Regions from separate parts of the Ohtaekwangia sp. genome, predicted to be linked through region 2. Evidence: riboswitches for the same ligand, from Rfam matches in the RefSeq annotation. Region 2 holds a riboswitch; the other holds the start of a gene.
What was found. A riboswitch is a leader RNA that binds a small molecule or an ion and turns the genes downstream of it on or off. The one in region 2 is predicted to bind thiamine pyrophosphate.
Positions count from the first base shown of each region.

Region 1: another riboswitch for thiamine pyrophosphate. It lies ahead of V7Q33_RS01850 (TonB-dependent receptor); the one in region 2 lies ahead of V7Q33_RS11085 (class I SAM-dependent methyltransferase).

Region 1 is NZ_DAIQRQ010000002.1:179,938-196,586, forward strand. It holds gene mrdA (penicillin-binding protein 2) at 1-1,656, shown strand, start outside; gene rodA (rod shape-determining protein RodA) at 1,673-2,944, shown strand; gene frr (ribosome recycling factor) at 3,023-3,577, opposite strand; gene pyrH (UMP kinase) at 3,630-4,337, opposite strand; gene V7Q33_RS01845 (biotin/lipoyl-containing protein) at 4,551-5,045, opposite strand; TPP riboswitch at 5,196-5,292, shown strand; gene V7Q33_RS01850 (TonB-dependent receptor) at 5,341-7,797, shown strand; gene V7Q33_RS01855 (geranylgeranylglycerol-phosphate geranylgeranyltransferase) at 7,870-8,727, shown strand; gene selD (selenide, water dikinase SelD) at 8,748-9,779, opposite strand; gene mnmH (tRNA 2-selenouridine(34) synthase MnmH) at 9,834-10,868, opposite strand; gene V7Q33_RS01870 (DUF5686 family protein) at 10,930-13,623, opposite strand; gene nadD (nicotinate (nicotinamide) nucleotide adenylyltransferase) at 13,640-14,215, opposite strand; gene gmk (guanylate kinase) at 14,307-14,876, opposite strand; gene V7Q33_RS01885 (anti-sigma factor) at 14,880-15,152, opposite strand; gene V7Q33_RS01890 (sigma-70 family RNA polymerase sigma factor) at 15,158-15,742, opposite strand; gene V7Q33_RS01895 (vWA domain-containing protein) at 15,825-16,649, opposite strand, start outside.
Region 2 is NZ_DAIQRQ010000021.1:24,488-41,136, reverse strand. It holds gene V7Q33_RS11100 (DNA gyrase/topoisomerase IV subunit A) at 1-1,563, opposite strand, end outside; gene V7Q33_RS11095 (DNA topoisomerase IV subunit B) at 1,590-3,494, opposite strand; gene V7Q33_RS11090 (hypothetical protein) at 3,746-4,186, opposite strand; TPP riboswitch at 4,299-4,390, shown strand; gene V7Q33_RS11085 (class I SAM-dependent methyltransferase) at 4,467-5,168, shown strand; gene V7Q33_RS11080 (AIR synthase family protein) at 5,172-6,248, shown strand; gene V7Q33_RS11075 (thiamine phosphate synthase) at 6,277-6,912, shown strand; gene V7Q33_RS11070 (Trm112 family protein) at 6,945-7,226, shown strand; gene V7Q33_RS11065 (phospho-sugar mutase) at 7,293-9,023, shown strand; gene mtaB (tRNA (N(6)-L-threonylcarbamoyladenosine(37)-C(2))-methylthiotransferase MtaB) at 9,125-10,444, shown strand; gene V7Q33_RS11055 (ABC transporter ATP-binding protein) at 10,727-11,383, opposite strand; gene sucC (ADP-forming succinate--CoA ligase subunit beta) at 11,454-12,665, shown strand; gene V7Q33_RS11045 (DUF6089 family protein) at 12,729-13,595, shown strand; gene V7Q33_RS11040 (polysaccharide biosynthesis protein) at 13,648-15,516, opposite strand; gene V7Q33_RS11035 (hypothetical protein) at 15,764-16,649, opposite strand, start outside.

The DNA of each region.
Region 1 (16,649 bases), on a different contig from region 2:
GATCGAAACGGTAAACTCATTGTATATAATAACCCGGAGTTCGACCTGATGGTGATCCTGCACGAAGTAAAACACTTCGACAGTGTTCGCTTCTGCCATGTGTTTGGCAAAACACAGGATGAGCTTCGCCAGTTGTTTAAAAATTTCTACACCGAGATCAGAAACAGAAAAGCAAACCAGTTTCAGCCGTTCCCTTTTCTTCGACAGCTCTCTACATACGATCTGGCGAAGATCCAGGATAATATAGATGAGTTCCCCGGCTTCTTTATTCAAGACAGAACTACTCGTGCGTATGCAAGCAAGGCGGTGGCCAATGCTATCGGCTATGTAAGTGAAGTATCGAAAAGGCAGCTTGATAACGACAAGACCGGTATATATCGCCAGGGTGACTACATGGGGCAAAGCGGCCTCGAAGCATATTACGAAGAATATCTGCGCGGCAAACGCGGTGTAAAATATCTGATGCGCAATAAAGATGGTGTAATCAAAGGCTCGTACGAAGACGGTAAATATGATACATTGTCAGTACCCGGCCAGGATCTTGTTTCTACCATAGACCTTAACTTGCAAGAGTACGGTGCATTTCTGTTGAACGGTAAAGCGGGAAGTATCATTGCGATCGAACCTTCTTCCGGAGAGATACTCGCCATGATATCCGGACCATCGTATGATCCCAATCTCCTTACCGGGAAGAATTATAGCGAGAACTTTGTGATGATCAGCAATGATAGTCTCAAGCCGCTCTTTAACCGCCCGTTGATGGCGCAGTATCGTCCGGGATCTATATTCAAGATTGCTCAGGCGATGGTGGCATTGCAAGAGGGTGTGATTACTCCAGAGACACGTATCAAATGCGATCGCTCCATCATCAATTGTCACGGTCCACATTCAAATGAAGATTTGCGCGGTGCTATAGCAAACTCGTGTAATCCGTACTTCCACAATGTACTTCGCAGAATGCTGAACAAGGGCAAGGCAAACAATCCATTTGATGATACGCGTATAGGCTTGGAAGAATGGAACAAACACATCAGCAGCTTTGGCTTTGGCAAGCGCCTGGGTATAGATCTTCCCAATGAAAAGAGAGGTCTGGTGCCAAGCCCTGCTTATTACGATCGCGCTTATCGGGGTCGCCCGTGGAAGTTCTCCAATATATACTCAATTGCCATTGGCGAAGGTGAGAACATGGTGGTGCCGTTGCAGATGGCTAACTTTGCGGCAACATTGGCTAATAAAGGATTTTATTATACGCCACACCTGGTAAAATCCGTTGGCAGCACAGGTATGCCGTTGCCTCAATATTTAGAGAAGCACTACACAACCATTGACTCTGCCAACTTCCGCATAGCACGCGATGCCATGCAGCGCGTGGTAGAGGCTGGCACAGCACAGTATCGAGCCAAGCTTAAAGATATAGTGGTGTGCGGTAAAACAGGTTCCGTGCAGAATGAACCGAACCCGGATCACTCTGTGTTTATAGCGTTTGCTCCGAAAGAAAATCCGAAGATCGCTATATCAGTATATGTAGAATATTCCGGTCAGGGTGGGCGTGCCGCTGCATCTATTGCCAGTTTGATGATTGAGAAATATCTCCTCGGCAAAACAGAGCGGCCGAATATAGAAGAGTATGTTTTGAAGGGTAAGTTCCTCCACTAATAAACGTTGAAAGAAATTGAGAAGAGACGAAATTATATCGCAGAAACTTGATTGGGTTACCGTACTCATTTATGGTCTCATGGTGTTCTGGGGCTGGCTGAATATATACTCTGCTACCTACGATGAAACTCAATCCATCTTCGATCTGTCGCTAAATTCAGGCAGGCAGATGATGTTCATTATAGCATCCATTGTGTTGATCCTGGCAATCCTCATCATCGACATGCGCTTTTATGAAACATTTGCCTACTTTATATATGGCGGAGTGTTGTTCCTGTTGTTGCTGGTACCGTTCATCGGTAAAGAGGTTGGTGGTAACAGGGCGTGGCTGGGCTTTGGATCATTTGGCGTGCAGCCTTCGGAGTTTGCCAAATTTGCAACAGCGCTCGTAGTAGCGAAATATATAGGCACGATTGGATTTCGCATGGATAACCTGCGGAATCAGATTATACTCTTTGCGATGATAGGAGCTCCTATTTTGTTAATCCTTCTGCAAAAAGACTACGGTACAGCCATGGTATTTATGGTATTTCTGCTGGTGTTTTACCGCGAAGGCATGTCGCCATTTCTGTTGCTCGTAGGATTGGGTATGGCGGTTATTTTTATACTTACACTATTGGTGGAAAACAACTGGATTTTGTTCGGAATAATTGCCGTGGCCTGGGCCATCACTATATATTTCAATCGCAGAAAGAAGATCAAGCGGCTCATAATCATAACAGCAGGTGCATTAGTACTGGCATTCACCATTACCAGCGTTGAATTTATCTTCAACAACCTGTTGGAAGAACACCACCAGAAACGGGTAATGGTGTTGATCAACCCGGAGCTTGATCAGTTAGGTGCCGGGTACCACGTATATCAATCGAAAGTAGCGATTGGTAGTGGTGGCTTTTTTGGAAAGGGATTTTTGAAAGGCACACAAACGAAGTTGAAATTTGTGCCGGAGCAGTATACCGATTTTATCTTCTGCACTATTGGTGAAGAGCACGGATGGGTAGGAAGCCTGTTTATGGTGGCGTTGTTTATGGCATTGCTCTTGCGCGTAGTCTATCTGGCCGAGCGACAGAAAAACCGGTTCGCGCGGGTATATGGTTACTCAGTGGCGTGTATACTATTTTTTCACTTTGCCACGAACATTGCCATGACGATCGGGTTATTCCCGGTAATTGGTATACCATTGCCATTCTTTAGTTATGGAGGTTCCTCGCTACTGAGTTTTACCGTGTTGCTCTTTATCCTGCTGAAGCTGGATGCACACAGAATGCACGTACTGCAGCGGCTTTGATAAGTTTAATTATAGATACAAATAAAAATCCCGGATGAGCCGGGATTTTTGTTTATGATTATAGCGGTTGATCTTGGACTATACCGTCATGATCTCGGCTTCTTTTTTCTTCATCAGCGCATCAACCTTTATAATGAAGTCGTCAGTCATCTTTTGAACTTTCTCTTCCGCATTCTTTACATCATCTTCAGACACACCTTTGATCTTCTTCAGTTGTTCGTTGGTATCCTTGCGGATGTTACGAATGCTCACCTTGCCGTGTTCGCATTCCTGGCCAACTTGCTTTACCAGTTGTTTGCGTCTTTCTTCCGTAAGCATCGGTATGTTGATGATTACCTGCTGACCATCATTTTGAGGATTCAACCCCAGGTTACCATTGATGATGGCTTTCTCAATTTCCTGGATCATTCCTTTCTCCCACGGCTTAACAAAAAGTGTACGGGCATCCGGAGAGGTAACGGAGGCCACTTGGTTCAGTGGTGTCATGGCGCCATAATAACTAACCTGCAAGCCATCCAGCATAGCGGGGTTGGCTTTGCCGGCACGGATCTTTGTAAGCTCATGACCAACGTGATTTAATGCCTTGGTCATCGATTCGCGGGCATCTTCCAGATATAGTTCAATCTCTTCCATAAAAGAAAATATGAGTATGAGTTCGTTTACAAATTTAGATTCGTGATGTTAATTAGCTGATCAACGTACCAGCTTCTTCACCATTCACCACTTTCAATAAATTACCTTTCTTGTTCATATCGAAAACAATGATCGGCAACTTGTTTTCTTTGCAAAGAGTAAAGGCAGTCATGTCCATAATGTTGAGATTTTTCTCATACGCTTCCTGGAACGACAGCTTGCTATAACGCACAGCATCCGGAAACTTTTCCGGGTCTTTAGTATAAACACCATCTACACGTGTGCCTTTGAGCACCACGTTTGCCTGCACTTCAATAGCGCGTAAGCTGGCTGTAGAGTCTGTTGTGAAGTATGGATTACCAATACCCGCACCGAAAATAACGATTCTTCCTTTTTCCAGGTGGCGTATTGCCCGGCGTCTGATGAATGGCTCGCACACCTGTTCCATTTTTATACCAGCCATGAGGCGGGTAAACATACCATGACGTTCGAGCGCACTTTGCAATGCCATAGCATTGATCACCGTAGCCAGCATACCCATGTAGTCGCCCTGCACACGGTCTATACCCAGCGCCTCTGCCTGGCCACCTCTGAAAATATTTCCTCCACCAATTACAATGGCAATTTCTACACCCTGATTCTTGATGGTTCTGATTTCTTCACAATACTGCTCCAGCACATTGGGATCGATATTGGTGTTTTTGGAAGATCCTTGCAATGCTTCACCACTGAGTTTGAGGAGGATACGCTTATACTTCATTCGTATGTTGGGTTGATTATACAGCGAAATTGGCGCAATATATTCAAAGCACAGGGCTTTCTAAAATTCCGCAACAAAGTACGGGAAATGAAATATGGGATTTTTTTACTGTTCGGCCATGCATTTGGTATACGCACGGAAGGGAGGGTGCTTCAAGAGTCCAGCCGGAGTTTAATACACCGTTAGCCCTACACGCCCGGTTATTGGCTGCGTTTAGAACTCGATCAACACCTGATTTTTTTCTACGCTATCGCCTTTCTTCACTTTCACATTTTTAACCGTTCCCTCGCCTGGCGATTTGATGATGTTCTCCATCTTCATCGCTTCCAGTATCAGCAACGGATCGTTTTGCTTTACAACATCGCCGGCTTTCACTTTCAGATCAATGATCAGCCCGGGCATAGGGGCCTTTAATAAATTCATCTTGCCAGCAGCACCGTTGGCCATGCCCATCTTTTCCAGCAACAAGTCAAATTTATCTTTGAGGGCCACGGTATATATTCTGCCGTTTACTTTAATCGTAAAGGTTTTGGTGGCGGCATCGGTCTTTACCACTTCAGCACGATAACTTTTCTGTTCATACAAAATATGAAAATATCCATCGCCAACCTTTACCAGGTCCCAGCTCAGAGGACTTCCGTTAACTGTAAATCCATCATCGGAAGAAGCGATATCGAAATTCTTTTTGTTGACTGTAGCCTTGAACATATCCTAAAATTATTGCACCCGTAAATGTGCAAATTATTCCCGATAAGGATAAGTAATTCAACGATTTCGATTCAGGCAGGCGGTCCAGTAATTCCGGTTGCTGACAATCTTTTTTGCAAAATCGGTTTTTATGCTTTTAACTTTGTGCTGTCGAAAGACGAGGGGTGCCTTAATATAACGGGCTGAGATTATACCCAATGAACCTGATGCCGGTAATGCGGCCGAAGGGAGGCAAGGTTAAACGTACGCAGAGCATTCCCCTGTGCGCTGTTAGTTTAAACCACATTTTAAAAAAATGTACAAGGTAATTTTTATGGCAGCAACGGTGCTGTTGTCGTTGCGCGTGCATGCGCAGGAGTTTTCGGTTACGGGAAGCGTTCGTGATTCCCGGAGCAATCAGTTATTAACAGGCGCATCGCTGCAACTGGAAGGCACGAATTATATAGCCGTGAGCGATGCCTTTGGAAGGTACCGGTTTGAAAAAATACCGGCAGGCGAATATACCCTGATGACACGCTTTATCGGATATGCTGATAAAACGGAGAAAGTAAATGTATCTTCTAACACTGAGCTTAACGTTCGTCTCGAAGAAACCTTTGTGATGACCGATGAAGTAGTAGTATCCGCTACGCGTGCCGATGAAAAGACCCCGGCTACATTTACAAACGTAAACAAGGACGCCATCCAGAAGCAAAACTTCGGGCAGGATTTACCTTTATTGCTCAACTGGACTCCATCTGCCGTAACAACTTCCGATGCAGGTGCTGGTGTAGGCTATACCGGCATTCGCATTCGCGGAAGCGATGCCACGCGCATCAATGTAACGGTAAATGGTATACCCTATAACGATGCAGAGTCGCTCGGAACATTTTGGGTGGATGTGCCAGATATAGCAGCATCGTCACAAAGTGTACAAGTGCAACGTGGTGTGGGTACATCTACCAATGGCGGTGGTGCATTTGGTGCCACTATAAATTTGCAAACCAACACTCGCAATGACAAGCCGTATGCTACCATTATGTCATCGGCAGGTTCGTTTGGAACGTTTCGTAACAGTGCATCTTTTGGTACAGGGTTATTGGACGATCATTGGGTAATTGACGGACGTGTTTCAAAAATTGTATCCGATGGTTTTATAGACCGCGCCACTTCCGATCTGCAATCGTATTATTTCTCCGCCGGATATTATGCGGGCAATACGATGATCAAAGCCATCACCTTCGGTGGCAAAGAGCGAACATACCAGGCGTGGTATGGCGTGCCGCAATCGCGCCTCAACAACGATGTAGAGGCCATGCTCACTACCGCTTCCAACGAAGGATGGAACGAAGCACAAACGCAGAATTTGCTGAACTCCAACAGTCGTACATTCAATCCCTATACTTATAAAAACCAGGTGGATGATTATCGCCAGGATCATTATCAGCTGCATTTCTCACAACATATAGCCGATGGTTTTTCAGCAAACGTATCGCTGCACTATACACCGGGTAAGGGCTATTATGAAGAATATCGGTACAATCAAAAATTCTCGAGCTATGGATTATCACCGGTGGTAATTGGCGATTCCACGATTCAATCAACCGATCTTGTGCGCAGGCGTTGGCTGAACAATGATTTTTATGGATTTACCTATTCGCTCAACTACGAGAAGAATAAAGTGAATGCTATACTGGGCGGTGCATGGAATCGCTACGATGGCGATCATTATGGTCAGATTATCTGGGCACAGGTATCGCCTGTTCCTACAGAATATCAATACTATTTTAACAATGGCGACAAGCGCGATTTTAATATATATGGTAAAACTACCTATGCGTTTACCGATCGGCTGAATGGCTATATCGATCTTCAATATCGCAGGGTAACGTATAAGGCGGCCGGTACTGAGAACGAGCAGAATACTATTGCTATTGATAAGGAATTTAACTTCTTCAATCCGAAGGCTGGCGTTACATATGCTGTCAATGAAAATCAAACCGTATATGCATCGTATAGTGTAGCAAACCGTGAACCGGTGCGTGATGATTTTGTGGCTGCCCTTCCGGGACAAGATCCTCGTGCCGAGCGCCTGCATAACCTGGAAGCAGGATATAAAGTAATGGGAAGAACCTATATGCTGAAAGCCAACTATTACCTGATGGACTATAAAGACCAGTTGGTACTCACAGGACAATTGAATGATGTGGGAGCTTCCATTCGCACCAATGTGAATAATAGTTACCGCATGGGTATAGAGCTGGAAGGGGCGCTTAAAATTTCGGAGCGACTCTCGTGGAATGCGAACGTTACACTGAGCCGCAACAAAATCAAAAATTTCACAGAAGTATATTACGACTACGGTGCAAACTTCGATGAGTATAACGAGGTGCGCAAGCAATATCACAATACCGACATTTCCTTCTCGCCAAACGTAATTGCAGGATCGGGCCTCAACTATAAACCCTTCCGCGGACTGGAAGCTACATTGCTTACCAAATACGTTGGGCGTCAATACCTCGATAATACCTCGAATGCCAGCCGCAGCATCGGCTCGTATGTAGTGAACGATGTGCGCCTTACGTACACCATTCAACCGACTTTCATGAAAGAGATCGTGTTAAGTTTTCTGCTGAATAACATCCTGGCCGAGAAATATGCTTCCAACGGGTATACCTGGGGTTATGCGGCCGGTACGCAATTGTACCGCGAGAACTATTATTATCCCCAGGCCGGGCGGAATTTTATGGCTATGCTAACGTTGAAGTTTTAATTCTTCTTTAATAAACCTTCCGGGGCTTTACACCTGGAAGGTTTATTCCTTAATTTGCCATGCAGGTATATCATGGCTTCCATTAACCGTACGCGCACATTTATTGAATCATTGCTGAAGCTCACACGTTTTGGCAACTTGGTTATTATTGGCATTGCGCAATATTTCACTGCCGGTTTTCTTATAGACAAAACCTTGCCGGGCGACATTCGTCTCTTCCTGCTTTCTGCATCCACCATTGTTATTGCTGCGGCAGGATACGTTATTAATGATTACTACGATGTAAAGATCGATTACATCAACAAGCCGGATCGCGTTGTCATTGGCCGGAATATACCGCGCAGGTATGCTATTCTTTTTCATGTAGTGCTTTCGGGTGCAGGTATTTTACTGGGGTTATTTCTTTCGTGGAGAATAGCAGCCATCAATGTGATGTCAGTATTCTTGCTCTGGCTATATTCCAATAATCTCAAACGCCTTCCGTTTATCGGTAACTTTTCGGTGGCATTGCTCACCGGCTTGTCGATCTGGATTGTTGACCTGCTATATTATCGCGGCAGCGCACTCATTCTGATCTATGCCAGCTTTGCATTTTTTATGACGCTGGTGCGCGAGATCATAAAGGATATGGAAGACCTGAAAGGCGACAATACATTTGGATGCAGAACACTTCCTATTGTTTGGGGACTAAGGCGAACCAAGTTTGTTATATACCTGATCATTGCAGTCTTCGCCATCACAGTATTGCTGCTTAATCATTTTTATAAAGCCCTGCCAATTCAATACTACGTTATTTTCCTGTTTGTGCCGCTGCTAATTTTGTTATATCGCCTGGTGCTTGCCGACACCACCAAAGATTTTAACACGCTAAGCACAGTTTGTAAAATAATTATGCTGTTCGGCATCCTCAGCATGGCGTTTGTTCAATAACCGCCAAGGCATCACAAAAATTACTTTACCTCTATAACTGTTTTAGTTTTAGGAACAAGTCGCCCGAAAGGACGCAAGCTATAATTGTGCTGCAGCATCGTAGCCTCAAATTCAGTCTGCTTATCTTCATCGACTACAATCAATAATCCACCACTGGTTTGCGGGTCGGCCAGAATAACTTTTTGCTTTTCAGTGATAGCGCTGATCTTGGAACCGTAGCTATCCCAGTTGCGTATGGTGCCCCCTGGTATACTTTTCTGATCAAGGTATATATCGAGAAAATCGAACGTGGGAATTTTACTGAAGGTTATTTCAGCAGAAAGATTACTTCCTTCACACACTTCGTACAAGTGCCCCAGTAAACCAAAACCCGTAACATCCGTCATGGCACTTACATAGGGGAGTTTGCCGATTTCAGCACCCAGCCAGTTGAGCGTAAGCATACTGTCAACGGCTCGTTGATAATGTGCCTGCTGCACAATACCTTTTTTCTGTGCGGTGGTAACAATGCCTATACCAATCGGTTTGGTGAGGTATAGTAATGAGTTTACACGTGCAGTATCGTTACGTTTCAGGTTTTCTTTCTTCAGCTTTCCGGTAACGGCCAAGCCAAACACAGGCTCCGGGCAATCAATGCTGTGGCCACCGGCCAGCGGTATCTCGGCTTCCAAACATACTTTGCGGCTTCCTTCCAATACGCCCTTGGCAACCTCTGCGGGTATCTTGTTGATGGGCCAACCGAGTATAGCAATTGCCATGATCGGTTCACCGCCCATCGCATATATATCACTGATGGCATTTACCGATGCAATGGCACCAAAAGTGGCGGGGTCATCTACAATGGGCATGAAGAAATCGGTAGTGCTTACCACGCAGGTGCCATCGCCCAGATCGAATACAGCAGCATCATCTTTCGATTCGTTACCCACCAGCAACTCGGGAAAGATGGTCTTGGGTGCATCGGAATGTAGAATGGTTTCCAATACAGCGGGAGAGATTTTACATCCACATCCTGCACCATGACTATATTGTGTAAGCTTGATCGTTTCCATACTGCAAAGTAAAAGGATCGGAATACTTATTGAAATGAATTTATAGCAACGTTGCTATAGGGTAAGCTTACCGCGAAACAGTTGGTTAACCGCCTGACTCAAATTACCGGCGAATGATTGCAGGTTGCTGCCATTCCAGGCAACAGAAGCTTTTACACGATGTTTCTTTTTGGATAAACCATTGGTGTAAGCCTTGTCGTAATAGGTGAGGAGAATGTCAATTACCGCAGGCATATCGTTGGTAAGCAGCTTATCGCGTGCTGCATTGAAGTGTTGACCGCCCAACTTTTTAGTGATGCGTGTCATTGCTTCGAGAAACTGTTCGCGATCGGCAGGTCCATACTCCTCTACAAGCCTTTGAATGCGCACAGCTCTGTCCACTACGATTTCAACGATTGGGCTCTCGTTCATCTGTCGCCACAATCCTTCCGGCAGAAATATTTTTCCAACCGCGATGGATTCATCTTCAATCCATACTCTCCGTAAGCGATCGAGCTTGAGTATATTTTCGAAGAGATCATTTTGAAACTGTTCTGTAGTAGGCTGTGGAGGCATGCTTAATCCTCCAAACACAGAGCCTTTGTGCGATGCCAGTTGCTCCAGGTCTATTACCTGTTCGCCATGCGCTTTGAGTGCGCGAAGCATTTCGCTCTTGCCACTACCCGTGCAACCACTTACCACTACCAATTCCAACGGCAGCATAAAAGACTCCAACGCTCGGGTGCGATATGCCTTATAGCCGCCGGCAAGCTGGTGTGTTTTGATTTTTGCCATGCCCACAAACTGGCAGAAGTTAGACGACCGCATACCGCCACGCCAGCAGTGCACGAGTAACTCATTGCCTACACGCTCTGTTTCATTAATGATATTCAACAACCGCGGACCGACCAGACGAAATCCGGTTTTTATTGCCTCCGCCTGCCCTTTGCGTTTATAGTCAGTGCCAACCTCCACACGCTCGGCATTGTTGAGAATAGGAATATTAACAGCAGCTTGAACATGACCTTCCTGGTATTCGCCTTCGGAGCGAACATCTACAACCGGCAGTTGCGCGCGGAGCTTCAGAAAATCATCGATGGATAGTTGCATGGCAGTATCACTACAAACTTAAACTATCTAAGTGAATGGTGAATTGCCACGCAAGCGATTATTAATTATCGGAGAAATTAACGGAGAGCGCTGTGCTGATGCCAATGCGAAATCCATAGTTAAGATATTTGCCATCCTGGAACGCTGCGATAGCTTCCAGCCGAAGAAAGCGCAGGATGCCATCGATCGAGTAGCCTACCTCAGTATAATTCTTTGACATAGGTGTGGCCAGGTAGTTCACAAATACGTTCTCACTTATACCGGCCATACGCGCCAGCGGAAAACTGGTAACCAGGAATCTGCGGAAGTGATAGTGAACATTACCGGCAAAGTAGCGGTCGTCCGTGCTATAGTTGTAATAGTCCAGCAAACGGAAACTTCCCACGGGATCGCTTGTGGCAAACGGCGTAAGGTTGCCCAGGAAGTGCTTATAATCCATGAAATACATTTTGTTGTTATTCAGGAATCCACCCGCACGCAATGCTACATCTACATGCCCGCGAACACCAATGTTAAATTCATGTTTTATACCCAGCTCGATCTGATCAAAATCTACATCACTTTGTAAAATGGAATTGAAGCCTTTCCGGTAATCAAGCGTAAAGGTTGGCGATGAGTTGGGTATTTCATGTTTATGTCCGTTACGGATATTGTATTTAAGCCACGGCCTCGCCGTTACCCGTACGGACCCAATGAACGCTTCGTGGTCGGGGAAGCCCGTATCTGCAAGCTCTGCATTTACCGGGCGATTCTCTGTATAGCCTTCAATACTCTTGCGGTCTACCCATTTATAGTTGGATGTATTTTGCAATTCGTGCCGTTTGCTCCATGAAAGTGTTCCACTCACAGACACAAATTGACTTAATTTTCTGCGATACAACAGGTCTATATACCTGCGCTCGTATAGCTTCATCAGGTTCTTCTCCAATAGCAGTGTCGTAAGACTGTTTACGATAGGCAGAATAGGTTCGTCTGCATTGTATTGCTTTACATATCGTCCGCCTTCCAACTCAAGCCGGTATTTACTATTGCGCAGCACCAATCTGGTATTGCCTGACGCAACTTTTCGGGAGAAAGCATAGCGAAACGCGGGTGTAATGGTGAGCCGCGTTTTGTTGGTGTCTTGCAAAATCGTTCCAAACGAAACTTTATATACCAGGTTCCACCCTTCCACGGTATTAAAGCCCGGCATTGGAAAATGTATTTTGAAATTGGAATGCCTGGAAACTTTATAGCTGTCTCCAATCAGAATATCCCACGGTTGAAAACCTTTATGTTTAGATGACTTCAGCGTGTCGCCTTCTTCCTGCTTGCGTGCAACGGCAGCCATGCTGTCTGACTTCTGATAGCCTTTTATTTCCTCGGTGGTTAAAGGCACCGGTCGCACCGACGACCAATAGGTAGAGTCTTTCTTATAAGCACCACTATCGATCTTGAAGGTATTGTCAGAAATAACTTCAGGCTCTTTTTGTTGCTTTAGTTCCTGCTTTTCATACTCTTTCATCATTGTCTTTAACTCCTTGCGTGTAATCTCCTTCCCGGATTCCAGACGTTCCTGCAAGAGCTTGGCGTTATCCTGTTGTGGCTGTTTCCCTTTTTTGGAAGCAGCAGCTTTACTCTGTGCTACTATTTTTCTGGCTTCTTCTTTCTGTACTTTTTCATCAATCACCTCCATCTTTTCATTGTCTACATACAGCTTGGGGTTGAGCTTGATCTTGTAATCGCTCACCGTGGCGAGGTATTTATACTCAGCCTCAAATCCAAACGCCTTGCCTTCAATTTTAAATTGATGTGAAACCGGCAACCATGCTTTGTCTTCTATAGGAGCATAGATTGCTTTGATATAAACCTGTATGCCCATCTTGCTCGTGTGGATGTCGATGCTGTGTATACTCCACCAGTCTTCCACCAGGTTAATAACACCGTCTACTACATTATCGCCTTTGAGGCGTGGTGTTACTTTGATTTTGCTCACTTCATAATTCCTGTCCTGGAAGGTTCCCAGATATTCAAATTTATAGTATGAAAATGCTTTGGGCGATAATGGCGATATAGTGCCTTGTATTTCGGGCTCGTAAAAGCTGCCGAATATATACTGGTTAGGCGAAGTGTTGTTGTCCTTTCCATCACTGCGAATGGATATTACTTTCTCTTCAAACTTATTGGGTCGGGTATATTTTACATCACTTACGGATTCTGAAATATATACCCGGTTCTTTTCGATCCCCTCTTTTTGCAGCGCGCGTTTGGCAAGCCATGGATAATCTTTCAACTTACCGGCTCCTTTAATGTATACCCGTGCAGTATAGCTGTCCAGTTGCTGCGTGTGATATTTAGCTTTGGCAATAGCTTTTCGCATGATGGTATAGGCAGGGTCTTCGTTGCCATCCTGCACCACTACCGTTGGCAGCACGGTAGCCTGTGGTTTCAGTGTTACATTTACCTGAACAAAATCGTGGAGCACTTCAATGTTTCGGACCTCCGTTTGATAGCCAAGAAACTGATAGATGATTTCATACCGGCCGGAGTCCAGTGTAACTTCGTAGTAGCCGATTTCATTCGCGGTTGTTCCGGTGCCAGCACGTTTCACAAATATTGAAGCAAATGCCAGTGGCTTTCCGTTCTCATCGGTAATCGTACCACGAATGCCACTGCCGAAGGACGGCATGGATAATAAAATACATGGGAGCGAGAGCAGGTATACCAATCTTGAAGCCGGTGTTAACGCCTGCAACAGCCATTTGAATATTGACATGAAATACGATCGGGTTTTAATCTTGGTAAAAGCCTTTAGTGCGAATCATCTCCTCCACAACATCCGGAACAAGATAACGCACAGATTGTTTATTTCTGATGCAGTTACGAATGAATGTAGCAGAAATATCAAGCAACGGAGCTTCTACGATTGTAACGTTAGGATGCGAATGGAGTTCCGAAAGTTGCACGTTGGGCCGGCGATACACATAAAGTCCATAATCTTCCAGAATGCGTTCGTAGTTTTTCCATTTGGTAAAAGAGGCCAGATTGTCTTCGCCCATAATTACCTTAAAGTCTTTATCAGGAAAGCGTTCGCGCAGGTGTACCAATGTATGAATGGTATAGCTGGGCTTGGGAAGATGAAATTCTATATCCGATACCTCTAATTTATAGTTATCAAAAATAGCGGCCCGCACCATATCGTAGCGGTCAAACTCATGTAACAGACCCTTGCTGGGCTTTAACGGATTTTGAGGAGATACAACAAACCAGACTTTCCTCAGATCGGTAGTTTCGGCCATTAAATTGGCAATGATGAGGTGTCCCATGTGAATGGGATTGAATGAGCCGAAGAAGAGACCTGTTTTCATTGATGCCGAGAAGACGTTTAAGTGGTTCCTATGTTACAATATATAGTATCTTTATTTAAGATACTTCTATGCACAGGAAACATTGAACCTCTTAACTGTTCTTGAAATTATTGTACAACTGCTGCGCTTCGGCCAGCGATTTATCCAGCGTTTCATTAACCAGTACAACATCAAATTTATCCTGGAAGCTCATTTCGAAATTAGCTTTGAATAATCTGCGTGAGAGACTTTCGGGCGATTCTGTTCCACGATCATTGAGTCTTTCCTTGAGAACTTCTATGGAAGGAACTTTAACAAAGATGGCCAATGCTTTATCGCCAAAATATTTTTTCAGATTAAGTCCGCCTTTAACATCTACATCGAAGATCACATCTTTACCTTCTTTCCAGATGCGCTCGATCTCTGATTTTAATGTGCCGTAAAAATTACCCGCATATACTTCTTCCCATTCGATGAATGCATCTTCATCGATTTTCTTTTTAAACTCTTCGGGTGTTAGAAAGTAGTAATCTTTACCGTGCTGTTCAGTACGGCCACGCTTGTCGCGGGTAGAAGCAGAAATGGAAAAACCCAGATCAGGGTTCGTGGCGAGAAGATGTTTAACGATCGTAGTTTTCCCCGAACCGGAGGGAGCAGAAAAAATAAGCGCTTTGCCCGCCATTCGTTAGCTCGCCAGATTTTGAATTACTTTTGCCTTGATGTCGTCTACCAGTTGTTGAGGCGCATCCTGGCAGCATTTGGTTTTGAGGAGCTGACGTATGGCTACTTCCAAATGATAATTCTTATAACAAGGCATGCACTCTTCGAGGTGATGTTTCAGAAAATGATCTTTTTGATCGGCGGTTGCTTCGCCATCAAGAATTAACTGAAGCATTTTGAGGCATTCGTTTTTCTCAGGACAATCAAGCTTCATCTTACTCGGATCAGGGGTGCTCATAAGGTTCATGCGGTTTTATAACCCATTTGTTTCGCGTACTCACTTAATTTCTCTTTCAGAAGGTTACGGGCCCGGTGAAGACGGCTACGAACGGTTCCAATAGGGATATCGAGAATCTTCGCCATTTCTTCATACTTAAATCCTTCCAGGTCGCATAAAATTATAACTGTTCTGAAATCAACATCCAGGGCATTGAGGGCGTTGGATATTTCGTCACCGATCATATCCTTCAGCGCCTCCACTCGCAAATCAGGTGTTATTTGCCTGTCAACCTCTTCCGAGTTGTAATAGCTTTCAACTTCCTGATAGTCTACCTTCGAAGGCTCCTTGCTCTTCTTTCGGTAGTCATTAATAAAGCTGTTTTTCAAAATTCGAAACAGCCACGCTTTAGCATTAGTTCCTTTCTGAAAAGATTCAATGAACCGATACGCTTTTAAATAAGTATCCTGCAACAGATCTTTTGCATCGTCTGAATCAAGTGTAAGCCTGTAAGCAAAGTTGTACATGGAGTTGATGTGGGGCATAAACTCACCATGAAAAATCGCTTGCTTCTCAGCTTCAGTATAGTGTTGTTTCGGGAGGTCTTCCATCAAGCGCAAAAATATAAAAATAACAGCTTCCGGGAAGTATTAAAAATTTCCCGGAAGCTAATTATCTGTGGAATAAAATCAGCTATCGGCTGGCTATCAATCCAAAAGACTTCACCATGTTGATAAATTCAATGCGGTAGCCTTCCTTATCTTCTCCCCGCGACCCCTGCGCTAACTGCACTACATCATCATAGGTAAAGCTTTTAATGTATTCTGATTCGCGCAGCAACATGCCAAACGCTGCAACAGAAGCTGACCACCGGAAGTTATCAGATGTTTTGCCAAGTGCAATGTTGTTGTCCTTCAATGGATGTACAATGAGCTTGCTCACATCTTCATCCGGTTTTTTATAGCGCAGCTTGATCGTCATCAACTCTTCTGTTTTCTGTGCTGCCGGATCAACTTTGGTAGTCTGATATTTCAGTTCATCAATCTTGAAGAACTCGCTCTCAACACCAACCGGAATAATTTCATATAGCGCAGTAACGGTATGGCCGGAGCCCAGCTCGCCTGCATCTTTTTTATCGTTGTTGAAATCTTCGCTCTTCAGCATTCTGTTTTCATATCCGATCAATCTATAGGCTTTTACTTTTGCCGGATTAAATTCGATCTGCAACTTCACATCTTTGGCAATGGTAAAGAGCGTACCTCCAAATTCATTTACCAATACTTTGCGGGCTTCCGTAATGTTGTCGATATAGGCATAGTTACCGTTACCTTTATCGGCGAGCACTTCCATCTTTGAATCTTTATAGTTGCCCATACCATAGCCGAGCACAGTGAGAAATATACCGTCTTGTCTTTTCGCCTCAATCAGTCTTTCCATCGCAGCGTTGCTGGATTCTCCGATGTTAAAATCACCATCAGTTGCCAGGATCACGCGGTTGTTACCGCCTTTTTTAAAGTA
Region 2 (16,649 bases):
TTTCTTCAAACCATATCCAATGAAGCCATCAGCGCGGTTCACATATAACTTCTGGTTGTTTGCGATAACTTCCACAGCCGTAACAGACTGGAAGCTCTTGATCTCTGTTTTACGCTCGCGACCTTTGCCATATTTCTCAAGTAGTCGCTGGAAGTAAGCAATAGCAAAATCAGTCAGGTTCTTCAGGTGATGTTCTGTTTCCTTCAGTTCTTTCTGAAGATCGCGCAGCATCTCATCTGCTTTGAATGAGTCAAATTTGGAGATACGCTTGATGCGTATTTCCGTGAGCCGTACAATATCATCTGTCGTAATCTCGCGATAGAATTTCTTCTTGTGAGGTTTCAGTCCCTTATCGATCGTCTGAATTACTTCTTCCCAACTTTCCGCTTCTTCAATGTCGCGGTATATACGGTTTTCGATAAATATCTTTTCGAGTGATGAGAACAGGATCTTCTCCATCAGCTCTGAACGTTTGATCTCCAGCTCACGCTTCAGGAGTTCTACGGTTTGATCCGTATTGGCTTTCAATATCTGGTTCACCGGCATGAACCGTGGCTTGTCGTCCACAATCACGCAGGCATTCGGCGATATCGATATTTCACAATCCGTAAATGCATAAAGGGCATCGATCGCTACTTCCGGAGATTGCCCTGGCTGCAATTGCAATTGGATCTCTACATTGGCAGCTGTATTATCAATCACCTGCTTTACCTTGATCTGGCCTTTCTCACTCGCCTTCACGATCGACTCCATGAGAGATGTTGTGGTGGTTGAGAAAGGTATCTCCTTGATAACAAGCGTCTTTTTGTCAAGCACATCAATCTTGGCTCTCACCTTGATCTTCCCTCCTCTCAATCCCTGGTTGTAATCGCTGAAGTCAGCAATACCTCCGGTGGGAAAGTCAGGGTATATTTTCGGATTCTTACCCTTCAGTATATCAATAGAAGCCTTGATCAGCTCGCAGAAGTTGTGCGGCAAAATTTTGGTTGAAAGACCTACCGCTATACCTTCTACTCCCTGCGACAGCAACAGCGGAAACTTTACCGGCAGCGTAACCGGTTCTTTCTTACGACCATCGTACGACAATTGCCATTCGGTAGTCTGCGCGTTGTAAACAACATCGAGCGCAAACTTCGAGAGGCGCGCTTCTATATAACGTGGCGCTGCTGCACCATCGCCGGTGCGAACATCTCCCCAGTTACCTTGTGTTTCAATGAGCAGATCCTTCTGCCCTATATTTACGATTGCCTCACCAATGGAAGCATCACCGTGCGGGTGATACTGCATGGTGTTACCAATCACGTTCGCTACTTTATTGAACCGGCCATCGTCCATCTCTTTAAGTGAGTGCATGATTCTGCGCTGCACGGGCTTGAACCCGTCTTCCAGCCGCGGAACGGCACGCTCCAGAATTACATACGAGGCATAATCGAGAAACCAGCTTTCGTACAGACCATCGATCGCAATGGAGTGGATTACATCTTCACCTGTACCGCCACCGTTGCTTGGTTCTTCGTTCGACTCGTTGTCGTGGTTTGCTTTCGGGTTGTCTTTCTTACTCATGACCGATTAAAAAAATGTCTTCAATACTATGCTTCTACTTCTTCCTCTGTTTTTTCTTCTGCCACCCCTTCTACCTTATCCAGTTCAATGCGCAGGTTCTCAATAATAAAATCCTGACGTGTAGGCGAGTTCTTGCCCATATAGAACTCCAATATCTTCTGCAGGTGGCTGTCTTTATGCAGCAACACCGGCTGAAGACGAATATTCTCTCCGATGAAATTTCCAAACTCATCCGGCGATATCTCTCCTAATCCTTTGAAGCGGGTAATCTCCGGTTTGCTTCCAAGCTTCCTGATGGCAGCCTGCTTTTCTTCATCGCTATAGCAGTAGATGGTTTCTTTCTTGTTACGCACCCGGAACAGCGGAGTCTCCAGAATGAATACATGGCCAGCCTTTACCAAATCGGGGAAGAACTGCAGGAAGAACGTCATCAACAACAGGCGAATGTGCATACCATCCACATCCGCATCGGTAGCGATAATTACTTTATCGTAACGAAGTCCATCGAGACCGTCTTCAATATTCAAGGCGTGCTGCAGCAGGTTGAACTCTTCGTTCTCATACACAACTTTTTTAGTAAGACCGAAACAGTTCAACGGCTTACCGCGCAAGCTGAATACGGCTTGTGTCTCCACATCACGCGACTTGGTAATAGAACCACTGGCCGAGTCACCTTCGGTAATGAAGATCATGCTGCCGGCACCTTTTGGATTCTTTTCATCGAAGTGATAGCGGCAGTCCCGCAACTTACGGTTGTGCAGGTTTGCTTTTTTGGCACGCTCGTTCGCCAGCTTTTTGATACCGGCGATCTCCTTGCGTTCACGTTCTGATTGCTGAATGCGTTTCTTCAATGCATCAGCTGCAACCGGGTTGGTATTCAGGTATATCTCCAGTTCTTTGGCAACAAAGTCGCCTACGAAACTTTTAATTGGCTGCCCTCCTTCCGGAGCAGTATGAATCGATCCGAGTTTAGTTTTAGTCTGCGATTCGAATACAGGTTCCTGCACACGCACGGCAATTGCACCAATGATACTTGCACGGATATCGGCAGCATCAAAATCGGTTTTATAAAATTCGCGAACACCTTTTACAACGCCTTCACGGAACGCTGCGAGGTGCGTACCTCCTTGTGTAGTGTTCTGGCCGTTCACAAAGGAGTAGTATTCTTCTCCGTACTGGTTGCCGTGGGTAAGAGCAACTTCAATATCTTTTCCTTTCAGGTGAATGATCGGATAGCGAAGATCATCAGCATCAGATTTCTGTCTGAGCAGATCGAGCAGACCGTCTTTAGAAAAGAACTTCTGTCCGTTATAATTTATGGTAAGACCGGCATTGAGGAAGGCGTAGTTCCACATCAAGTCATCCAGGTATTCCGGAATGAAGTGATAATTCTTGAACATCGTGCTATCCGGCTCGAACTCAACATACGTTCCGTTCTTCTCCTCGCTCTTGCCGGGTTTCGGATCGTTCACCAAAACGCCTTTCCTGAACTCTGCCAGTTTCTGCTGGCCTTCGCGGAATGCCTGCACTTTAAAATAGCTCGACAAAGCGTTCACCGCTTTTGTACCGACACCGTTCAGACCTACGGATTTCTGGAAAGCACCGGAATCGTATTTCGCACCCGTATTAATCTTGGACACAACATCCACGACCTTTCCGAGGGGTATACCACGGCCGTAGTCGCGAACGGTAACTTTAGATTCGGTTATCGTTACATCGATCGTCTTTCCGTAGCCCATCATGTGTTCATCGATACAGTTATCGACTACCTCTTTTACCAATACATAAATACCATCGTCCTTGGATGATCCGTCACCGAGTTTACCGATGTACATACCCGGACGCAGGCGAATGTGTTCACGCCAGTCGAGCGACTTAATGCTCGATTCATCATACGTAAACATGGAAGATTCTTTCTCCGATTTTGCCATAGCACGAATAGGATTTAGCGTTCAGAAAATTGAAGACTAAAAAATTCAATATCAAAGTTTAAAAAATCTGCTGCTTCATGAAAACCTGCAAGCGAAAGGATCGCCTGTTGGGCCGCAGCAAAATATCTATCTGGTTCTAATAAAATGAATTTTAAAGTCACTTCAAGGGATTCAATAAAAACTCTAATTACAAAAATGAATAAACTACTATACTGTAATCAACTGTGTAGCAAGAGCTAAAATCAGCTCAACTAAACTGATTGATTTGATGATTTCTTGTCGAAAAAGCGCACAAAAGGCCAGCTGATCGCCCACAATGCGACCAGTCCTACACTACCATAGATTGCAAAGCCAATGCGGCTAAAGTCGAAACGTTCATCGCTGTTATAGGCATTGATCAGGAATAAGCCCACCACGAAAAAGAAATTAATAGCGATAATAAGTCCGTAGAACCATGCACGAAACGTATGATCTTTTTTATACAAACTTGAAATCAAATACACTAACACGTTGATAATGGTGAGGAATGCTACCACGATGTAAAAGAAAACATCACGCGTAAGCAGCACCGTTTCGATACCTTCCTGCTGCACAATAACATTCTCCGGCAGGTCGGCATATACATACAGCAAGGCAGCCAGCACACCCAGCAACGAGAAAAACCACACTGCCCGAAAGATCTTAAAAATCATATTACGTCCTCAATTTTGGCGCAATTAACCACCATCATTTTTAACAACCAAGAAATTAGAAGACACTTCTCCCCTTGCATCTCACAACACAATAGCCTTCCTTTGTTGTTAAATAAACGCATCGGGGTGCCACTTGTGGCTGAGATTATACCCGGGGAACCTGATCTGGTTAGTACCAGCGAAGGGAATGCTAAGCTTCGATTTTACTTTTTACGGGTAATAAGATAGTGAGCCGCATTCCTTTTGGATGCGGCTTTTTTTTTCACTTAAAATTGAAGCTATGTCTTTTAACCTCGTCACACAAAATCTGAGATCGTGGCAGAACCGGAAAGAATGGTTCTTCAACCGCGAGCATACCGACACATACGAGTTGTGGTATGAAGGCCGCTACAAGCGTGCAGAGATCTGGCAGAAGAAAATCATGGGCGATTTGGTATTGAGCGATCCCCGCATCCGCACGCTCCTGGAATTTGGCTGTGGCACTACGCGGTTCACCCGCTGGTGGCACAACATCGGCATTGAAGCTACCGGTGGCGACCTCTCTCCTTTTATGCTGGGGCAAGGTGCACAGTTATTCAAAGGCGACCTGGTGCTGGCAGATTCGCACTATATGCCCTTCAAAGACAAAACGTTCGATGCCGTTGCCTTTATTACCACTTTTGAATATTACCGCGACCCGGTTCAGGTAGTGCGTGAAGCTGCACGGGTGAGCCGTCATGGTATTTTCTTCGGCATGATGAACCGGAACTCGCCCAAGATCGTACGCAGAAGAGTACAGCAGTTCTTCGGCAAGAACCCATTCTATGTAACTGCTACGTTTCACACTCCGGCAACGCTAACCAGAGTCATACACAAGGCGCTGCAGGGAAAAGAATATACCCTCGAATGGAATTGTACCGGATTGCCCAAGTGGTTCCCGGTTCAGCAGTGGAAAGTACCATACGGTGATTTCTTCGGACTTCATGTAAAATTCAAAGAATGATTTATGGACACACTGGAAGCAACTCAATTTCCGGACACCGGGAAGATTCAGAACAGTTTCTTTAAAGAGAGGATATTTCCCTTCTGTGGTGCAGCACGGAGGGAAGTAATGATTGGACCGGAATATGGCGTGGACATTTCGCTGGTAAGTCTGCCCAACGGATTAGCCATGGCCATGACGAGCGATCCGCTGTCGCTCATACCAACACTCGGTCTGCGCGAATCTGCCTGGCTATCGGTGCAACTGATGGCCAACGATATGGCCACCACCGGCTTTGCCCCGCAATATGCACAGTTTACCCTGAACCTGCCCACAACGCTTGAGGTAGACGACTTCGAACAATACTGGCGCTATATACATGAGTTTTGCGCACGGCTAGGAATTGCCATTACCGGCGGACATACCGGACGATTTGAAGGTTTGCAATCTACCGTTGCAGGCGGAGGCACTATGATCACCCTTGCTCCAGGCGAGCAGATTATTACCAGTAAAGGCGCCAGACCGGGCGATATATTGATCATGACCAAGCAATGCGCACTGATCGCCACCTCCATCCTCGCCCTGAGCTTTCCGGAAACAGTAAAGAAAGGATGTGGAGCAGCTGTTCAACAACAGGCCGCTTCTTTATTTTATGAGACCAGTGCCGTGGAAGCAGGGCTGATTGCAGGAGAAATTCACCGACACACTTTTGCCGTAACGGCCATGCACGATGTTACCGAAGGTGGTGTACTAGGGGCTATTATTGAGCTTGCTCATGCTTCGGGCTGTGGTGTAGAGGTAAATGGCGACAACATTCCAGTAGGGCATGCGCAACAATTGATCGGAAAGTTATTCAACATCGATCCGCGATTTTGTGTTGGAGCCGGCTCGATGATTATCACCGTTAAACCGGAAATTCTGGAACCGCTTCTTAAAAAATTTGCCAGCCAGAAAATCCAGGCTACTGTTATCGGCAAAATTACCGAACCGGCTAACGGTCTGATACTTTCTGAAGATGGTACACAAAAAAAGCTGCAACATCCCGGGGCTGATCCTTATTGGAACGCATTCTTCCAGGCATTACAACTTGGGTGGAAATGAGCACGGATCACCTGACAATAAGTATATTATGAGTAAGCCCAATATTCATGGCGGTCTATACCTGGTGGTTGATCCTTATCCCGGTCAAGAGCATGTACTTCCCCGTCTCAAGGAAGCGATCGAAGGTGGCGTTGATGTTATTCAGTTATGGAACCATTGGCACCCACAACAGGATCAGCAAAGTTTTATCAATGCCACTCTATCGCTGGCTCAGCCAACCGGTGTACCGGTGTTGATACACGAAGCATGGCAATGGCTGCAGACCACTGCTTTGAACGGAGTACATTTCGATTCTATCCCTGCTGACTGGCCGGAGATGCAAAAGATAATAGGCCGGCCTTTTATAACCGGCATCACCTGCGGTAATGATTCTGCACGCATAGACTGGGCCATCCATCATGCTGACTATATATCGTTCTGCTCAATGTTCCCTTCTTCTTCTGCCAATAGCTGCGAGATCGTTTCACCTTACATCGTGGAGCAAACGAGAAGCAGAACCAGCATGCCTATTTTCGCTGCCGGTGGCATAACTACCGAAAATGTACCCGGACTCTTGTTGCTGGGTATAGATGGCGTGGCCGTGATCTCGGCGATCATGAAAGCCGATGATCCGAAAGAAGCCACACAAAACTTCAAGCATCGATTGGAGAAAAATTTATACTAAGATATAGCGAATCAACTTTACAATCTCATCACATGAAAACCTCATTGCTTTCCAAGCTCGCCTGTCCGTTCGACAAGAATGACCTGGAACTCAAAATATTCAAACAAGATCAGGACGACATCATGGAGGGTATTTTTACCTGTACACATTGCAAGCGGTACTATCCGATTATCTACGGCATCCCGATCATGTCGCCAGATGAGTACAGAGAGAAGTCGCTGGAACATCCTGTCTTACACCGCTGGGGCTTGCAACTGGAAGGAGACACATCCACATTTCGGTTACTCCCTGCCAGAGAGGAAATTGAAAAATGACCGCGGAAAAAAGTGCGTCTGTAAAAACTTGTGATAAATTGCGCCCTTTAAACGTAAAAAAAGATCATGAGTGAGTTACTACAGACCGTTCACGCAAAGGCAGAAAGCTGGCTTAACAGTCGCGCCATCGATAATGCTACCAAGGCAGAAGTAAAAGCACTTTTAAATAAGGAAGACTCAAAGGAACTGATCGATAATTTCTATAAAGATCTGGAGTTTGGTACAGGCGGACTACGTGGCATCATGGGTGCAGGCTCCAACTGTATGAACAAATATACTGTTGGCGTTGCTACTCAAGGGCTTGCCAATTACCTGAATAAAACTTTCCCGGGCCAGGAAATCAAGATCGCCATAGCACACGACAGTCGTAACAACAGCAGTACGTTTGCCGAAGTAGTGGCAGCCGTTTTTTCAGCCAACGGCATCAAAGTATATATGTTCAATGAATTGCGCCCCACTCCCCTGCTCTCGTTTGCCATTCGTTATCTGCAATGTCAATCCGGTGTGGTGATTACAGCATCGCATAACCCGAAAGAATATAACGGCTATAAGGCTTACTGGACCGGTGGCGCGCAAGTGGTTCCTCCTCACGATAAAAATATCATTGAAGAAGTAAAAGCCATCACTTCATTTGAACAGGTAAAGTTCAAACCCATACTTGCCAACATCCATCTCATTGGTGATGAGGTAGAACAGGCCTATTACGAAGAAGTAAAAAAGATCATCCCCAACCATGACGTAATTGCCCGGCAGAAAAATATTCCGCTGGTATATTCCAGTCTTCATGGAGCTGGTATTACCATGGTGCCTGAGTGTTTGAAGCAGATCGGTTTCACCAACATTCACATTGTAAAAGAACAGGAAGAACCCGATGGTGATTTCCCAACCGTAAAATCTCCCAATCCGGAAGAACAGTCAGCCATGGAGCTTGTTATCAAGCGTGGTAAGGAAGTAAATGCAACGATGGTAATGGCTACCGATCCGGATACAGATCGTGTAGGTATGGGAGTTCGCAAATCAGACGGAGAATTTATTCTATTGAATGGCAATCAGGCTTTCAGTCTCATGATGTATTTCATCATGAAAAATCTGAAAGACAAAAACAACACCTATATCGCCAAAACCATTGTTACCTCCGAGCTCATCGATATGATGGCCGCACGCTTCGGCGTTGAATGCTATAACACGCTAACCGGATTCAAATATATAGCAGAGCTGATGGGTAAACTTGAAGGCAAGAAGAAATTCGTTGCCGCTGGTGAAGAAAGCTATGGCTATATGGCGGGCGATTTTGTACGCGATAAAGATGCCGTATCATCCTGTGCATTCTTTGCTGCCATGGCCGCGAGCGCTGCGGATGAAAGCAAATCCATGTACGACTGGCTGATCGATATGTACGTAGAGTTCGCCTACTATAAAGAGGCACTGCTGAACGTGACCAAAAAAGGTCAGCAAGGTGAGCAGGAAATCAAAGCTATGATGGAGAAGTTCAGAAACAATCCTCCCGCTACCATCATTGGAAGTCGCGTAGTTCGATTGCTCGACTATAAAATTCTGAAAGAGAAAGATTTGCTCACCGGCAAAGAAAGTGACCTTGATTTTCCGAAGTCAGATGTGCTCCAGTTCTACCTCGAAGACGGCACTAAAGTATCTGTGCGTCCGTCTGGTACGGAGCCCAAGATCAAGTTTTACATCAGCGCCCACGCGCCACTGGCGTCACGCGCGGACTTCGAAAAGGTAGATCAGCAACTTGATGTCAAAATCAAAGGCATAGAGCAATATCTTTTGAGTGTCTAGGTTAATACGTGTTTAGGTGTGTACGGTTCAAGCCTCCCAACATAAACATGTGCACGCGTAAACACCTAAACACGTAAACCCCTATCTTTGCGGGCTTGATCATGAAAAAAGTCGCTTTTTATACGCTGGGTTGCAAACTGAATTATTCAGAGACCTCCACTATTTCCCGCATGTTCGAGGAAAAGGGCTATAAAAAGGTCGATTTTACAGATACTCCTGATATTTTCATCATCAACACCTGCTCGGTAACGGAAAATGCCGACAAGAAATGTCACAAGATCGTACGCGAAGCACGCGGTATATCGCCTGAAGCCTATGTAGCCATTATCGGTTGCTATGCACAGCTCAAACCACAGGAGATATCCGAAATACCAGGCATAGATGCCGTTTTAGGAGCAGCAGAAAAATTCCGGTTGGTGGAATTACTCGATGGTTTTGTAAGAAAGCCCCAAACTGAAGTATTTGCTTCTGATGTCGAGCAGGCCAACACTTTCAATACCTCCTACTCGATCAACGATCGCACCCGTACTTTTCTGAAAGTGCAGGACGGCTGCGACTATTCGTGCACCTTCTGCACCATTCCACTGGCCCGCGGCAGCAGCCGAAGCGACAGCATTCAAAATATACTCAAGACAGCACATGAGATCGCAAAGACCGAAGTTCGTGAGATCGTATTAACCGGTGTAAACACAGGCGACTTTGGAATCCAAAACGGCACACGTATAGAACGCTTTGTTGACCTGGTGAAAGCGCTTGATAATGTTGATGGAATCGATCGGTTTAGAATTTCATCTATCGAGCCCAATCTCCTGACGGATGAAATCATTGAGTTTGTAACAACATCGAAAAGATTCGTTCCTCATTTTCATATACCACTCCAGTCCGGCTCTAACAAGATTCTGAAACTCATGCGCAGACGCTACTTGCGTGAGTTGTATACCGATCGTGTGGCGAAGATCAAATCACTCATGCCACACGCTTGCATCGGTGTTGATGTGATTGTGGGCTTTCCTGGCGAAACACAGGATGACTTCCTGGAGACATACCAGTTTTTGAATGAACTGGATATATCCTACCTCCACGTGTTTACATACTCCGAACGGGAGAACACGCCTGCAGCGATAATGCCTGGATCTGTGCCCGGAAACCAGCGGGCAGATCGTTCCAAAATGCTGCATATTCTTTCTGATAAAAAGCGAAGGAAATTCTATGAAGACAACCTGGGCCGTGAATCCACTGTGTTGTTTGAGAATGACGTTGAGAATGGTATGATGCATGGATTCACGGAGAACTATATTCGCGTTACGGCCAAGTACGATCCGATTCTCATCAATGAATTAAAGCGGGTAAAACTGATCGCCATTAACAATCTCGGTCTTGTTGAGGTTGAAGACACTTTCTCTGAAGTGTTGGCACACTGATTCGTTCGTGCGTTTTTCCAGGTAAGATTACTCGTAAGGTTTCGCTCCTCTCAGGTACATTTTGGGAATTTTGATCAGCATATTGTGGAGATAATTCCATCTTCTTACACCGTGCTTTATAGGCTTAGTCTCAAAAAATTACCTTCTGTGATCGCTATATATTTGTATCACATTTAGGGTTACAAAAAGAAATAAGCGGAGCCTACTCAAACCTGCTTAATCAAGAAAAGAGAGAACCAAGGTCAACGAAGTTGGAAGTGCTGGGTTCTCTTCTTTTATTTTTTACTGGCTCACAATTCCGTCCTTTATCTCAATTCTCCGGTCAGCCATTTTGGAAAGCTCTTCGTTATGCGTAACGATAATGAATGTCTGCTTTAGCTCCTCCCGAAGTTGAAAGAAAAGAGAATGAAGCTCCAACGCATTTTTGGAATCCAGATTTCCGCTGGGCTCATCGGCCAGAATAATGGCTGGGGCGTTAATGAGTGCCCGTGCTACAGCCGTACGCTGCTGCTCTCCTCCTGACAATTCTGATGGCTTATGATGCATGCGCGAGCTTAGTCCGAGCATCGATAACAATTCTTCCGCCCGCTTTCGCATATCAGTTTCACTTTGCAGGTTCCTGATCAATCCCGGTATCAGCACATTTTCAAGAGCAGAAAATTCCGGCAACAGATTATGAAACTGAAAAACAAATCCGATAGAACGGTTCCTGAACGCTGCTAAGTTCTTGGCTGACTGTGCAAATACGTTTTGCCCCTGGATATGTATACTGCCTTTATCCGGTGTATCCAGCGTTCCCAGAATATGTAGCAACGTACTTTTGCCTGCTCCGGAAGCTCCAACAATAGCCACTACTTCACCCTGGCTTACTTCGAGATCCACGCCTTTCAGCACCTTTAATTGTCCATACGATTTTTCTATCTGCGTTGCTCGTAACATCGCTAATTATATATATTCCCTTTGAAATAAAGCTTTAAATACGCTAGTTTCGCCCAAAACAAAAAATGCAATGAACATTCACGAATACCAAGGCAAAGAAATTCTTAAGAAATATGGAGTGGCAGTTCAACGAGGCATCGTGGCAGATACCCCTGACAGCGCTGTAAGTGCAGCAAAAGAATTGCAAGCTGAAACAGGCACGAAGTGGTTTGTCGTTAAGTCTCAGATACATGCGGGAGGACGTGGGAAAGGTACCGTGAAAGAAACCGGCTCCAGAGGAGTTGTTCTGGCCAAAGGTATAAATGAAGTTCCTGATAAGGTAAAAGCTATTCTGGGTGGTACGCTGGTAACAATTCAGACTGGTCCGGAAGGTAAAAAAGTAAATAAGGTTCTGATTGCCGAAGATGTTTATTATCCCGGTGAAAGCGAACCAAAAGAATATTATATGAGCATTCTGCTCGACCGTTCAAAAGGTTGCCCGGTAATTATGGCTTCAACAGAAGGCGGTATGAACATCGAGGAAGTAGCAGAAACTCATCCTGAAAAAATTATCAAAGAGTGGATTGATCCGCTGTTGGGTCTTCAGCCATTCCAGGCCCGCAAGATTGCCTTTTCTCTTGGTTGGGAAGGTAATGCCTTCAAAGAAGGTGTAAAGTTCATCAATTCACTTTACAATGCCTATCTCGGACTGGATGCTTCTATGTTTGAGATCAACCCGTTATTGAAAACATCTGATAATAAGATTCTTGCAGTTGATGCAAAAGTGAATCTGGATGATAACGCCCTTTATCGTCATAAAGACCTTGCAGAACTTCGCGACATCTCAGAAGAAGATCCATTGGAAGTTGAGGCTGGTACAGCCGGATTGAACTATGTAAAACTCGATGGTAACGTTGGTTGTATGGTTAATGGTGCCGGTTTGGCAATGGCTACCATGGACATTATCAAGTTGTCGGGCGGTGAGCCTGCAAACTTCCTTGACGTAGGTGGTGGTGCCAATGCCGAAACAGTAGAAGCCGGTTTCCGCATAATTCTGAAGGATCCAAATGTAAAAGCCATCCTGATTAATATATTTGGGGGTATTGTTCGCTGCGACCGTGTAGCCAATGGTGTAGTAGAAGCCTATAAAAAGATTGGAGACATTAAAGTGCCAATTATTGTAAGATTACAGGGAACGAATGCGGAAGAAGGAGCAAAAATCATCGAACAATCGGGGCTTAAAGTGTATTCAGCTATCGTGCTGAAAGATGCGGCTCAGCGAGTAAAAGAAGTATTGGCATAGAGTTTTCTGACATAGCCTGTCAAAATTGCTATATTGTATAAACTTTGACCGTAAACCCGATCAATGAAAAGGCTCCTTTGGTTTCTCGTTGCTATTTGTCTGATCCCCTCCTTCATGGAAGCGCAAAGCTTTTACTCTACAAGGAGAAATAGAAATTTGCTTGTCGGTTTTGGTTCCGGAACAGCCAATTACTATGGCGAAATGGTTAACCCTGGAGAATTTGGTGCCCTGAAGTTTAACATCGCTGCAAATGCTGAGTACTATTTGCGTGAGCGCATAAGCGTCCGTACCACGCTTACATTTTTTCAAATCTCAGGTAACGACGCAAAAGCAAATGATGACAGACAAGAGAGAAATCTTTCATTCAAGTCAAGCAACATTGAATTAAGTGCGCTCGGGGTTTTGAATCTTAGTCCTGTGGGGCTTCGGTTTTATCAACGGTCGCAAATAAATTTGCATGCTTTTGCTGGTATAGGTCTATTATATTTTAATCCAAAGGCTGAGTACAAAGGGAAAACTTATGCACTTGAACCTCTACAGACCGAAGGCAGTGGATATAGTAGAGTCACTCCTGTGATTCCGATTGGTTTGGGTGCACGTATTAAACTCGATCCTTTCTTTAATATTTTGATAGAAGGTGGATATAGAATAACCTTCACCGACCATCTGGATGATGTAAGCGTAAGGAGGTATCCGGAAGCATCAACTTTAAAAAGCGATCTTTCAAGAGCTCTTTCAGATCGGAGAGTTGAAATTGGTACCCAGCCCCCAATCCCCTCTCAACAGGGTGTAAGAGGAAATCCCAATAAGAATGACGGATACTTTTTAGCAAATATCACGCTGCAATACTATCTCCCGACCGAAATTTTTCAAGATTCACAACGGAAGCTCTACAATCGAAAACGAAAATACTATTATAGAAGGCCTTAGAACAGAAACAAAAAACAAACGGACAACCTGATAAAGTTGTCCGTTTGTTTTTTTAACTACTTACATCCAAAATTTCGAAACGAGAGTAGTTGCTTTTGTATTCAGGAACAATTTCCTTCATTAACGTTACCATTTTGTGTTCGTTTCTATCCTCGATAAAATCCTCTAGTAAATCAAGGCTCTTGCAAATCTCCTCATACATATACTCAGATACTTTTGCCTTTAATATCTTTTCATGGTGCGTTGCAATTGTATTCTCCTGATCATTCAGCAGTTCTTCATAGAGTTTCTCGCCATCCCTCAAACCAGTAAATACTATCTCTATATCCTTATTTAGCTCTTTGCCAGATAGCTTAATCATCCTGCGGGCTAAATCGTAGATTTTTACAGGTTTTCCCATATCAAAAATAAAAATCTCACCTCCTCGTCCCATAACACCAGCCTCTATTACCAGTTCGCATGCTTCTGGAATAGTCATGAAAAATCTGGTTATTTCAGGGTGAGTAACCGTAACAGGTCCTCCCTTTTTTATTTGCTCTTTAAAAATAGGAATGACTGAACCATTGGATCCCAGGACATTGCCAAATCGCGTGGTTACAAAAGACGTCTTGGCTATGCCCATCCTTTCAAGATGTCTATCGAGAGATTGAACATAAATCTCAGCAATTCTCTTTGTACACCCCATTACGTTTGTAGGATTGACAGCCTTATCCGTAGAGATCATAACGAACTTCTTTACCTTGAATTCGATAGCAAGATCGGCCAGCAATCGGGTGCCAAAAATATTAACGCTTACCGCTTCTGACGGATTACTCTCCATGAGCGGAACATGTTTATAAGCTGCTGCATGGAAAAGCATCTCCGGGCGAAACTCTTCAAAGATTCTTCTTATTCTTATTTTGTTACAAACATCGGCTATGAATACAAAGATTCTTGTTTGCTTGTTCTTATTCCGCAGCTCCCGTTCAATTTCATATAGCGGAGATTCCGCCTGATCAATCAAGATCAGCGTTGACGGTTTAAAGTTCAGTATCTGTCTTGCCAGTTCGGATCCGATTGAGCCCGCTGCGCCGGTAATACAAATGATTTTTCCCTGCACATCTTCTTCAATAGCTTTGTTATTTAATTTTATCACTTCCCTACCGAGAAGATCCTCAATGTTAATGTCCCGTATTTCTTTAACGTCCCAATCATTCTTTAGCCATTTATCAAAAGACGTTACATAACTAACCCGAATCAAATGATTCAAAGCATCATCTACAATTTCATTCTTCCGATCGATTGAAAGGTTTCTGACAGCAATTACAATTTTCTTTACTTTAAATTTATTAACGAGCTCCGTAAGCTTGTCATAGCTATATATTTTTGTCCCATTAATATCCTTTCCATTTTTTTTAGGGTCATCGTCAATTATACCTACCAATTTGTATTGACCGGTCATATCAGACTCTATTGCCTGTTTTGTTAAAAAACCAGCAACGCCTGCTCCAAAAATCAGCACAGGAATTTTATTCGGAAATCGAGACTTATAGTGGTTGAAGATGCTTTTTACTATAAGCCTATATTGGTATAAGAGTAATGATGAAACAAAAAATGAAATAAAGATTACCGAAAAGGGAATGAGATTTTTACTGAAGTTGTAAAAGTAAATCAGATTTAAAGCAGTAAGAATAGAAACGCTCAGGAACTCCGTGTACAGGATTCTGACTGCATCCTGTATACCGGTGTAACGGACGATTCCAGCGTATGATTTCGTAATAAGTGTTGACACTAATGAAACCAAAAGCGCCAGGGGGATAGTATAGTGCGGGCTAAATACCGCAATGGTCTTCCAATTAAAATTAAACCTGAGAAAAAAAGCTAATGCCAAAGACAATGACACTACCAGCAGGTCGATTAAAATAATAACCCACCTGGGCAAAAAGGTAAGCCGGTTTACAATTTGATTAAACAAGGACGATGTTTTTAAATCACTTATTCTTTTGAAAGCTTTTTAAAACCCAAAAGCTTCCTCAACCCTAAAGCACAACCTCCTGCTATAAGCCATTCAATACCTGTTATTGGTACCGCTCCAGCGTCCGGGTCTGTAGTTGGGTTCCCCGGTTGCCCAAAAAGAGTTAAGCTTGTAAAACAAAACATAACGGCAAAAACGAGTCTATACCTCCGCATCATTTTAAGTTTAGTACCTTAATACTGATTTCTCCATCAAAATTAATGAAATAAAGTCCTGAAGGAAATAGACTTAAATCAAATGTTCCTATGTATCCCTGGTTTTCACTCGGTCTCAGATCAACCTGCCCCACCCTGTTACCCAAGGAGTTAGTAACAAATACGCTCTTACAATCAGCTTCCTCCAACTTTATTGTCAAAAGTTTGCCATAAGTAACCGGATTTGGATAAATGATCAGGCCAGGTAGCGAAGAATTTTCTGACGCTATGATTTCTTTACTTGTTTTCGTTAAACACCCTTTTGATTCCACCACCAACTCATACATTCCAAAAGCTTCAATAGGTAACGTAACATCTGTTCCCTTAATCAAACCGTTATAATACCAAGTGTTTCCACTTTTATAATTTGACACTAATTGCATGTTATCTTGAATCTCAATTGCGGCTTGTTGAATTTCTTCAACATGAAGAGGAATATAATACCTAAAAGCAGGAACGGCGTTGCATTGATTAGACCAGCCAAGTAGGGAGATTTCATTTATTCCCGCATTCAATTTCTGTTGTGGAATTCGTAGCGTGATGGATCCGGTATAGCCATAGACACTGTCCATAACAGAATCATTCAATTTGGCTGCATAACTATTATACTCAGTACCTTTAATGGTTATTAAAGCATCATTTCCTTTGCATATTATGTCCTGACTGAAAATATCCAGTTCATGTGGCTTGGGAGAAATCCGAACAACAAATCTCTTCATGCCAAAGCTTTTTACATCAGACGTTATATCGAAATCATATATAGTGAACTCATTCAGATTGATTCGCCTGCCCAAAAAATTATCGAGGAGTGATATTGTTGCCCCATTATCAAATGATTCAATCTCT